2 regions of the Klebsiella sp. WOUb02 genome follow, and region 2 is predicted to be linked to the other one. Evidence: predicted binding sites of a transcription regulator. Region 2 holds the regulator's gene; the other holds the start of a gene.
What was found. The regulator LexA, encoded in region 2, represses DNA repair genes until DNA is damaged. The targets are predictions, from matches to a motif close to TNCTGTATGTACATACAGNA.
Positions count from the first base shown of each region.

Region 1: the regulator LexA is predicted to act here: its motif matches at 4,334-4,353, upstream of sulA (SOS-induced cell division inhibitor SulA).

Region 1 is NZ_CP170110.1:1,821,399-1,827,316, forward strand. It holds gene helD (DNA helicase IV) at 1-564, opposite strand, end outside; gene ABOC21_RS15715 (YccF domain-containing protein) at 687-1,133, shown strand; gene yccS (YccS family putative transporter) at 1,151-3,286, shown strand; gene ABOC21_RS15725 (TfoX/Sxy family DNA transformation protein) at 3,300-3,899, opposite strand; gene sulA (SOS-induced cell division inhibitor SulA) at 4,374-4,883, shown strand; gene ompA (porin OmpA) at 5,236-5,918, shown strand, end outside.
Region 2 is NZ_CP170110.1:3,414,662-3,420,579, forward strand. It holds gene ABOC21_RS23550 (CsbD family protein) at 1-169, opposite strand, end outside; gene dinF (MATE family efflux transporter DinF) at 296-1,612, opposite strand; gene lexA (transcriptional repressor LexA) at 1,684-2,292, opposite strand; gene ABOC21_RS23565 (diacylglycerol kinase) at 2,507-2,875, opposite strand; gene plsB (glycerol-3-phosphate 1-O-acyltransferase PlsB) at 3,005-5,428, shown strand; gene ubiA (4-hydroxybenzoate octaprenyltransferase) at 5,494-5,918, opposite strand, start outside.

The sequences.
Region 1 (5,918 bases), 1.6 Mb from region 2:
AAATGCGCCATACTGCTCCAGCATCGACGCAGTGAAAGCCTGATTATGGGCCACTCTGGCCACCTCGGTGTCGCCCAGCCAGCGCTGACATTGGCGCCACGGCTCGCGACAGTTGTCGAAAGCGTCAAGCCGGCTGGTCGGTATCGGCAGCCCGGTGAGCGCCCGGCGAATTTTACCCTGCACTTCGCTGACCTGCTGACGGGTCAACCACTTGCCTTCTGCGCTGGAGCGGGCGATCTCTGCCAGCTGTTGGCTCAGTACGTCGGCGGCAATGGCGCTCATTTCCGCGCTCCACTGCTGCCATAGCGCATCCAGATGATGAAAGAAACGCTGGGTTTCATTCCATTCGGTACCATGCAAACGCACAACCTTACCGTCCGGGAGCACGAACTCCAGCTCGCCCCAGACCAGCCCGCGCCGACAATGAACTGACAATAACTGATTGAAAGGTATAAGATACTCGTGGCTATCGCCGGAAACTTTCACCCCGGCGTTAAGCAGCTGCACCCTGTCATAGGGATGCTGCGCCATGCGTTTGCCCAATGTTGTCGCTTTAAGTTCCATATCATGCCGAATTTCAATCAGGTTGGATGTTTTTAAGTTTAACCGCCAGTGACCGGGTGCTCCAGCGTAAAAAACGTTACAATGGCCGGGTCTTATTATCCACAGGAGTGAACGGAGGGTTTATGCGTACCATTCTGAATATTTTGAACTTTATCCTCGGCGGTTTCGCCACTACGCTGGGCTGGCTGCTGGCGACGCTGGTCAGCATCATTCTGATCTTCACGCTGCCGCTGACCCGCTCATGCTGGGAAATTACCCGCCTCTCCTTTCTACCCTATGGCAATGAAGCCATTCACGTCGATGAACTCGAGCCGCAGAGCAAAAACAGCCTGCTGAATGCAGGCGGTACCGTGCTGAATATTTTATGGTTTATTTTCTTCGGCTGGTGGCTGTGCCTGATGCATATCTTTAGCGGCATCGCCCAGTGTCTGACCATTATCGGTATCCCGGTTGGTATCGCCAACTTTAAAATCGCCGCCATTGCTCTGTGGCCCGTGGGACGTCGGGTTGTTTCCGTAGAAACAGCCCGCGCCGCGCGTGAAGCTAACGCGCGCCGCCGTTTCCAGTAATCGGACGGAATACTGACATGCTTAGCCCTCTGCTACGCCGTTATACATGGAACAGCGCCTGGCTCTATAACGCCAGGATTTTCGTCGCACTTTGCGGCACAACCGCCGTTCCATGGTGGCTTGGCGAAGTAAAACTGACTATTCCGTTAACGCTGGGGGTGGTTGCCGCCGCGTTAACCGATCTCGACGATCGCCTGACCGGACGGTTGCGCAATCTGGCCATCACCCTGGTGTGCTTTTTTATCGCCTCGGCTTCGGTGGAGCTCCTTTTTCCCTGGCCGTGGCTGTTTGCAATCGGTTTAACCCTCTCGACCACCGGATTTATTTTACTGGGCGGTTTGGGGCAGCGTTACGCCACGATCGCCTTCGGCGCGCTGCTGATCGCGATCTACACCATGCTGGGGGTTACGCTCTACGATCGCTGGTATCTACAGCCGCTATTTTTGCTGACCGGCGCCGTTTGGTACAACCTGCTGACCCTGGCCGGACACATTATTTTCCCGATTCGTCCGCTTCAGGACAACCTTGCGCGCAGCTATGAGCTGCTGGCGCGCTATCTGGATCTCAAGTCCCGCATGTTTGACCCGGATATCGAAGACGAAAGCCAGGCGCCACTCTACGATCTGGCCATCGCCAATGGCCAGCTGGTTACAACGCTCAACCAGACAAAAACGTCCCTGCTCACCCGCCTGCGCGGCGACCGCGGGCAGCGAGGCACCCGACGGACGCTGCAGTATTACTTCGTGGCTCAGGATATCCACGAACGCGCCAGCTCATCGCATATTCAGTATCAAACGCTACGCGACCGTTTTCGCTACAGCGATATCATGTTCCGCTTTCAGCGCATGCTGTCGATGCAGGCCCAGGCGTGTCAGAAATTATCCCGCGCTATTTTGCTGCGTGAACCGTACCAGCACGATGCGCATTTCGAGCGCGCGTTTATGCATCTTGATGCCGCCCTCGACCGCGTGCGTGCCAGCGGAGAGCCGCTGGAGCAGGTCAAAGCGCTGGGCTTTCTGCTGAATAACCTGAGGGCGATTGACGCCCAGCTGGCAACCATCGAGTCCGCTCAGGCTGCCGCACCCGCTCACGGAACGACGGAGAATTTGCTCGCGGAGGAGCATCTTAGCGGCCTTAGCGATATCTGGCTTCGCTTACGCCGCAACCTGTCACCAGAATCGGCCCTCTTTCGTCATGCGGTGAGAATGTCGCTGGTACTGTGCGCAGGCTATGGGTTTATCCAGCTAACCGGGCTCAATCACGGCTACTGGATCCTGCTGACCAGCCTGTTTGTTTGTCAGCCAAACTATAACGCTACCCGTCACCGCCTGGCCCTGAGGATTATTGGCACCCTGATAGGGGTGGCTATTGGTCTACCGCTACTGCTGCTGGTGCCCTCGGTCGAAGGCCAGCTGTTGCTGATCGTCCTTACCGGCGTCCTGTTCTTTGCCTTCCGCAATGTACAATATGCCCATGCCACCATGTTCATTACCCTACTGGTGCTGCTGTGCTTTAACCTGCTGGGTGAAGGCTTCGAGGTTGCCCTGCCGCGCATCTTCGATACCCTCATCGGCTGTGCGATTGCCTGGGCCGCGGTCAACTTTATTTGGCCGGACTGGAAGTTCCGTAACCTGCCGCGGGTTCTGGATCAGGCCATAAACGCCAACTGCCGATACCTCGACGCCATTCTTGAACAGTATCATCAGGGGCGCGATAACCGTCTGGCGTATCGGGTTGCACGGCGGGATGCGCATAGCCGGGACGGTGAGCTGGCTTCAGTGGTATCAAATTTATCCACTGAGCCACGGGCAAATGCCGATATTCGCGAAACGGCCTTCCGCCTGCTCTGCCTGAATCATACCTTCACCAGCTACATTTCAGCGCTGGGGGCGCACCGGGAGAAGCTCACTACGCCTGAAACGCTGGCGCTGCTGGATGACGCAGTCTGCTACGTGGACGATGCACTCCATCATTCCCCGGCCGACGAGCAGCGGGTACAGCAGGCGCTCACCCGCCTGCAGACCCGGATCCAACACCTTGAACCTCGCGCCGATAGCAAAGAGCCGCTGGTGCTCCAGCAAATCAGTCTGCTGTTAGCGCTATTACCGGAAATCTGCCGCCTGCAGCAGCAGGTGGTAGTTCAGCCCGAGTAAATCGCGGCCAGGCCTACCGCTGGTTGAGAGCCCACTCCTGCAGTTCCCGACGCCGCGCCGTCGGGAGCGCAGCGGCGTGAACGCCGGTAATTGCCCCTTCCAGCGAATAGAGAATATTCAGCGTCAGCGCCTTATTCGACTCCCGCAGCTTAAGCCACGCACGCTGTGCGCCAATAAGACGCAGCGCCTGCTGATCTATTACGCCCGAGTTAATTAACAGTAGCTCCATATGAAAACTAATATTTGGCAGATCTTTCAATCTGCCGGAATAACGCTGCTGGTGCTTTTCATTTTGCGCGGCCTGCAATGAAAGCGATGATAGTTTGAAAAGCATTTTGCTGTCACCCCAAAGCGTTTCGTTTATCTGATAATATTTAAGAAAAATTGGCCGCCCGTTTTTGCGCATTTTTAAAAGTGGATTTGCGTGGGCCACGCAATATGCGGCACCCTGCTCGCAAATCTTAAGATAGATTTCCCCCTCGGCAACCATCGCAAATACGGTATCGTCTATTGCCAGGCTATAGCCACCAAACAAAGGACGACAGATTATTTTTCCCAATGGTGACAAGCACTTCTGAAATTTATGAAAACGTAGGGATGATATTTTTTTCATGATTATTCCTTGGTTAATCATGCGAATACGGAGTTATTTAGTTAACGGATCCGTTAGTTCAGAAAATAAGTGAGTTCCTTTATTACAGCAAGATGATTTTAACGTTCCACGCAATTAACTCACCATTTTGCGAGGTGCTTTCAAGAAATTACGTCTGCGCGAAAGTGAATGTATTCAAAATAAAATATAAACGGGGCATTAATTAATAGTTGCACAAATAGTTGGTGCCCAGGGAGAGCAGCGCTAAGCCCGGGGCTGAGGGCAAATGTGCGGCCAGGATCGCGCGGTTTGACATTTATTGCGCAAAAATTTAGGCCGCAGCTTCACCACGGTGAAAGCCGTTCGTCGCGAGCGCGGCCGATGATGCCAACAATGTCGAACAAATTTCGCACGACAGCACGATAAATGAGGTTGATCTTTTCACTGGCTGGATATACTGTATATGCATACAGTAACCACGGGCGGGATTAGACAATGCTTACTTCAGCTTACGCAAATCGTTCATCACTGACTTCTGCTTCAGTACGTCGCCACTCCCATGACGCCGTCGAACAATCGGCTAGCGGGCTGATTAGCGAGATTGTCTACCGGGAAGATCAGCCAATGATGACCCAGCTGCTGCTGCTTCCTTTATTACAGCAGCTGGGCCAGCAATCCCGCTGGCAGCTCTGGCTCACGCCAAAGCAGAAGTTGAGCCGCGAGTGGGTGCAATCCTCCGGCCTGCCGCTGTCGAAAGTCATGCAGATAAACCAGCTCTCCCCGTACAACACGGTAGAATCAATGATACGCGCCCTGCGCACGGGTAACTATAGCGTAGTAATCGGCTGGCTGGCAGATGAGCTGACTGCCGAAGAACATGAACGGCTGGTCAGCGCCGCGGAAGAAGGTCATGCGATGGGGTTTATCATGAGGCCTGTAGGAAATACAAGCCAGCATGGGAGACAACTGAGCGGGCTAAAAATTCACTCTAATTTGTATCATTAAGCTAAATTAGGATTAATCCTGGAATTTTTTTTGCGCAGTCCACAGGCGTACTTTTATAAGGGTCGTTTTGGTGCGGATGCCTGTCTGATGCGGTCTCGCAGGTTTCGTTGGCGAACGAAAACCCACCATATTTGTTAAATATTGTGTATACAACCCTTTTTTTTCATATGCCTGACGGAGTTCACACTTGTAAGTTTCGAACTAAGTTGTAGACTTTACATCGCCAGGGGTGATCGGCTTACGCTGCATGTATCAGCATAGTTAACAACAAGTCACGCCCCGGGTGAAGGATCTAACCGTGAGGTCTTTTGTACCTTCATGGCGAATTTTGGATGATAATGAGGCGCAGAAAATGAAAAAGACAGCTATCGCGATTGCAGTGGCACTGGCTGGCTTCGCTACCGTAGCGCAGGCCGCACCGAAAGATAACACCTGGTATGCAGGTGGTAAACTGGGCTGGTCCCAGTATCACGATACCGGTTTCTACGGTAACGGTTTCAAAGGCAACAACGGCCCGACCCGTAACGATCAGCTGGGTGCTGGTGCGTTCGGTGGCTATCAGGTTAACCCGTACCTCGGTTTCGAAATGGGTTACGACTGGCTGGGACGTATGGCCTATAAAGGCAGCGTTGATAACGGCGCTTTCAAAGCTCAGGGCGTTCAGCTGACCGCTAAACTGGGTTACCCGATCACTGACGATCTGGACATCTACACCCGTCTGGGTGGTATGGTCTGGCGTGCAGATTCGAAAGGTAATTACGGTTCTACCGGTACTTCCCGCAGCGAACACGACACTGGCGTATCTCCGGTATTTGCTGGTGGTATCGAGTGGGCAATGACTCGCGACATCGCTACCCGTCTGGAATACCAGTGGGTTAACAACATCGGTGATGCAGGTACCGTTGGTACACGTCCTGATAACGGCATGCTGAGCGTAGGCGTTTCCTACCGCTTCGGTCAGGAAGAAGCTCCGGTTGTAGCTCCGGCTCCGGCTCCGGCTCCGGAAGTGACTACCAAGCACTTCACTCTGAAGTC
Region 2 (5,918 bases):
CTTTCTCCGCCCGATCTTTCGCGTAGCCGTAACGCTCCTGGATTCGACCGACCAGCTGGTCGCGCTTGCCCTCGATGACGGTCATATCATCGTCGGTAAGCTTGCCCCACTGCTCTTTCGCTTTACCTTTTAACTGTTTCCAGTTACCGCCGATTTCGTCTTTATTCATAATTCAGTCCTCATCGTTCGGTGAGTTAACAGCCCGCTGTGTGCCGGACATAGGATTAACTATAGATGAGAATGCTGGGTTAATTTTATTATTCGGAATCTTTAACCATATTAACGACAGAATGCGTTATGAAAACCAGGTTCCGCGCCGCCAGTGCCGTCGCCAGATCAGCGCCAGCGACAGGCCCCGCAGCGCCAGGAATACCGTCAGCGCCAGCCACAGGCCGTGGTTACCGAGTACCGGCAAAGTCAGCAGGGTTAAGGCAAAGCCCGCAGCGGCCACCGCCATGCTGTTACGCATTTCTCTGCCGCGCGTCGCGCCGATAAACATCCCGTCCAGCAGATAGCACCAGACGCCGATCGTCGGCAGAATCATCTGCCAGAACAGATAGCGGTCGGCGAGCTGCTGGAGCGAGGGTATCGAGGTCAGCAGAGCGATAATCTGCTCTCCCGCCACGCTGTAGATCAGCGCAAAAGCCAGCGCGACCGTGCCAGACTGTCGGCAGGCCGCACGCCACACCTCCAGCAGCCTGCTGCCATCGCGCGCGCCGTAGGCCTGCCCGGAGTGGGCCTCCACGGCGTAGGCAAAGCCGTCTAACGCATAGGCGGTGAAGGTCAGCATGGTCATCAGGATGGCGTTCACCGCCACGATATCGCCCCCCAGACGCGCGCCAAACACGGTCACCGCGCCAAAGCAGAGCTGCAGCAGCAGGGAGCGCAGCATGATGTCGCGATTCAGGGCCAGCAGCCGCCGGATATCGCCGCGCCAGGCGCCCTTGAGCATAGCGAACGACACGCCGCGCAGCGTCAGTACGCGTTTCGCCATCAGCAGGCCAATGATAAAGGTGGCGTATTCGGCGCTCACCGTCGCCAGCGCCGCGCCCTGCACGTTCATGTGCAGGCCCATCACCAGCCACAGGTCGAGGACGATATTCAGCAGGTTGCCGACAATCAGCAGGATCACCGGCGCGCGGGCATACTGGACGCCCAGCAGCCAGCCCAGCAGCACCAGGTTCGCGAGCGAAGCCGGGGCGCTCAGCCAGCGAATTTCGAGGAAACGCCGGGCCTGCTCCAGCACCGCTTCGCTACCGCCGACGATATGCAGCGCCAGGTTAATGAGCGGCATACGAAACAGAACGATCAGCAGACCGGCGGCCAGCGCCAGCCCAAGCGGCTGCACCAGCGCGCGCGCCAGGCGAACGGGATCCTTTGCGCCGAACGCCTGCGCCGTCAGGCCGGTGGTGCTCATGCGCAGAAAGAGCAGCAGCATGAACAGAAAGCTGGTCGCCGTAGCCCCGACCGCCACGCCGCCGAGGTAAACCGGGCTATCAAGATGGCCGATAACCGCCGTATCCACCAGCCCCAGCAGCGGGACGGTGATATTGGAGAAAATCATCGGTAGCGCCAGGCGCCACAGGGCCTTATCAGCAGCATTAAAAAGCATGGGGAAGAGCCTGAGCGAGGAGAGACAGCGCAGCATCATGCATCGGACGATGCTGCGTTAAGAGAGGACGCTTATAGCCATTCGCCGTTGCGAATGACGCCGACGGCCAGACCTTCAATGGTAAAGTTTTGCTCGCGAAGGTTCACCACGATCGGTGAAAACTCGCTGTTTTCCGGCAGCAGTTCGACGACGTTACCCTGCTTTTTCAGGCGTTTTACCGTCACTTCTTCGTCGATACGCGCGACCACAACCTGCCCGTTACGCACGTCCTGCGTTTTGTGTACCGCCAGCAGATCGCCGTCCAGAATACCAATGTCCTTCATCGACATTCCGCTGACGCGCAGCAGGAAGTCGGCGTTCGGCTTGAACATGGCCGGATCGACCTGGAAGTGGCCTTCGATGTGCTGCTGCGCCAGCAGCGGCTCGCCGGCGGCGACGCGGCCAATCAGCGGCAGGCCGGGCTCTTCTTCAGTCAGCAGACGGATACCGCGGGAGGCACCGGAAACGATCTCGATAGCGCCTTTACGCGCCAGCGCTTTCAGGTGCTCTTCCGCCGCGTTTGGAGAACGGAACCCCAAGCGCTGAGCAATTTCCGCACGCGTCGGCGGCATGCCCGTCTGGCTGATATGATCCCTGATGAGATCAAACACCTCTTGCTGCCTGGTCGTTAACGCTTTCATCCCGCCCCCTGGGTGTATATACAGTTATGCTGTGAGTATATACAGCTAACGGTGATTTTGGAATCAAATTTCACACAAAAATCAGGAGATTCTTTTCTTTTGCCGCCCGCTACGGCCGGTTAGCGCGAAGGGAGTTGCGGCGAAGCGCTGCTGCTCCACGCGGCGCAAAAAAAGCCGCACGGAGGGCGACCGGGCGGCCTGATGCTGCGGAAGCTTAGCGATAGTGCGCCCACAGCAGCGTCACCCAGACGATCAGCGCGATGGCGATCGCCAGAAATACCGCCGCGGAACCCATATCCTTCGCCCGTCCGGAAAGCTCATGGTGCTCAGGGCCAATCCGGTCCACCACCGCCTCAATCGCGCTATTAAGAATTTCGACTATCATCACTAACAGGACCGAGCCTATCAACAGCACGCGCGTAACGGCGTCAACATCCAACCAGCAGGCGATCGCAATGGCAATAACGGTGGCGATACCTTCCTGACGAAAGGCGGCCTCATTTATCCATGCCGCACGAAAACCTTTCCAGGAATACCCTGCCGCTTTAATGATTCGGGTTAACCCGGTGGTATTATTGGCCATCAAAAGAACCTTTTTATGTAAATGACGTCAATGAGTGTACGCGTTTGCCGCGTGGCAACGGAAATTTTGCGCACTTTCTGTTATTCTTGCCGCGCATTTGCATGATTAACCAGAGGCTTCACATCGTTTATGTCCGGCTGGCAACGAATTTACTATAAATTACTGAATTTACCATTACGGCTGCTGGTAAAAAGCAAGTCTATTCCCGCAGAGCCTGCTCAGGAACTGGGACTGGATACCTCGCGTCCGATTATGTACGTTCTGCCCTATAACTCGAAGGCAGACCTGCTGACGCTGCGCGCGCAGTGCCTGGAGCACGATTTAGCCGATCCGCTCGAACCGCTGGAAATCGACGGTACCCTGCTGCCGCGTTACGTCTTTATCCACGGCGGCCCGCGCGTCTTTACCTACTACACGCCGAAAGAAGAGTCCATCAAGCTGTTCCACGACTACCTCGATCTGCACCGCAACCACCCTGACCTCGACGTGCAAATGGTGCCGGTTTCAGTGATGTTTGGTCGTGCGCCCGGGCGCGAAAAGGGCGAACTCAATCCGCCGCTGCGCATGCTTAACGGCATTCAGAAATTCTTCGCCGTGCTGTGGCTGGGCCGCGACAGCTTCGTGCGCTTCTCGCCGCCGGTGTCGCTGCGCCGAATGGCGTCCGAGCACGGCACCGATAAAACCATTGCCCAGAAGCTGGCCCGCGTGGCGCGTATGCACTTCGCCCGTCAGCGCCTGGCCGCCGTCGGCCCGCGCCTGCCGGCGCGTCAGGATCTGTTCAACAAGCTGCTGGCGTCAAAAGCCATCGCCCGCGCGGTGGAAGACGAAGCCCGCAGCAAGAAAATTTCCCACGAGAAGGCGCAGCAAAACGCCATCGCGCTGATGGAAGAGATCGCCGCCAACTTCTCCTACGAGATGATTCGCCTGACCGACCGCGTGCTGGGCTTTACCTGGAACCGCCTGTATCAGGGCATTAACGTTCACAACGCCGAGCGCGTGCGGCAGCTGGCGCACGAAGGGCACGAGATCGTCTACGTTCCGTGCCACCGCAGCCATATGGACTACCTGCTGCTCTCCTACGTGCTTTACCACCAGGGGCTGGTGCCGCCGCATATCGCCGCCGGCATCAACCTCAACTTCTGGCCGGCAGGGCCGATTTTCCGCCGCGGCGGCGCGTTCTTTATTCGCCGGACGTTTAAGGGCAATAAGCTCTACTCAACGGTGTTCCGCGAATATCTTGGCGAGCTGTTCAGCCGCGGCTACTCGGTGGAGTACTTCGTCGAGGGCGGACGCTCCCGTACCGGGCGCCTGCTGGATCCGAAAACCGGCACCCTATCGATGACTATCCAGGCGATGCTGCGCGGCGGCTCCCGGCCAATTACGCTGGTTCCTATCTACATCGGCTACGAGCACGTGATGGAGGTCGGGACCTATGCCAAAGAGCTGCGCGGCGCGACGAAAGAGAAAGAGAGCCTGCCGCAGATGCTGCGCGGCCTGAGCAAGCTGCGTAACCTCGGCCAGGGATACGTTAACTTCGGCGAACCGCTGCCGCTGATGACCTGGCTCAACCAGCACGTGCCGGAGTGGCGCGAGTCTATCGATCCTATCGAAGCCATCCGCCCGTCGTGGCTGACGCCGACGGTAAACAGCATCGCCTCCGATCTGATGGTGCGCATCAACAACGCCGGCGCGGCGAACGCCATGAACCTGTGCTGTACCGCTCTGCTGGCGTCGCGCCAGCGTTCGCTGACCCGCGAACAGCTGACCCAGCAGCTGGAGTGCTATCTCGACCTGCTGCGTAACGTGCCCTACTCTCCGGATGCGACCACGCCGCCGGCTACCGCCAGCGAGCTGATTGACCACGCGCTGAAGATGAATAAATTCGAGGTCGAGAAGGACACCATCGGCGACATCATCATCCTGCCGCGCGAGCAGGCGGTGCTGATGACCTACTATCGCAACAACATCGCCCATATGCTGATGATGCCTTCTCTGCTGGCGGCGATTGTCACCCAGCATCGGCGAATCACCCGCGCGGAGGTGCTGCGTCACGTCGAGATGTTCTATCCGCTGCTGAAGGCCGAACTGTTCCTGCGCTGGGAAAAAGCAGAGCTGGCGAGCGTTATCGATGCGCTGACCGCGGAGATGCAGCGTCAGGGCCTGCTGGCGCTGAGCGATGACGAGATAAGCATCAACCCGTCGCACTCCCGCCTGCTGCAGCTGCTGGCCGCCGGGGCGCGCGAAACCCTCCAGCGCTACGCCATCACCTTCTGGCTGCTGAGCGCGAATCCGGCGATTAACCGCAGTTCACTGGAGAAAGAGAGCCGTACGATGGCCCAGCGCCTGTCGGTGCTGCACGGCATCAACGCGCCGGAGTTCTTCGATAAGGCGGTATTCAGTACGCTGGTGCTGACGCTGCGTGATGAAGGCTATATTAGCGATACCGGCGACGCCGAGCCGGAAGAGACGCTGAAGGTTTACCAGATGCTGGCGAACCTGATTACATCGGACGTGCGTCTGACGATTGAAAGCGCCGCGCAGGATGAAGCGTAGCGCCTGAGACTTGCCCCGGCTTGCGCTACGTAAGCCGGGGGGAGTCAGGATCCTGCCAGAGAAAACTAGGCCATATAGCCCATCGCCAGACCGAGGAACAGCACCAGCCCGACGTAGTTATTGTTTAAAAACGCTTTAAAGCAGTCGTCGCGTTCACGACGGAAAATCAGCTTCTGCTGCCAGAAAAACAGCCCCGCGGCAATAAACAGCGACCAGTAATACTCCCAGCTCAGACCGTTCAGCCACCCTACCGCCGCCATCATGACCAGCACCGCGATCTGCAGCATGCCGATAATCAGGCGATCGTTTTCGCCAAACAAAATCGCCGTCGATTTGATGCCGATTTTAAGGTCATCGTCCCGGTCAACCATCGCATACTGGGTATCGTAGGCCACCGCCCACAGAATGTTGGCGAGGAACATCAGCCAGCAGCTCAGCGGCAGCGATTCGCTCACCGCGGAGAAAGCCATCGGAATCGACCAGCCAAACG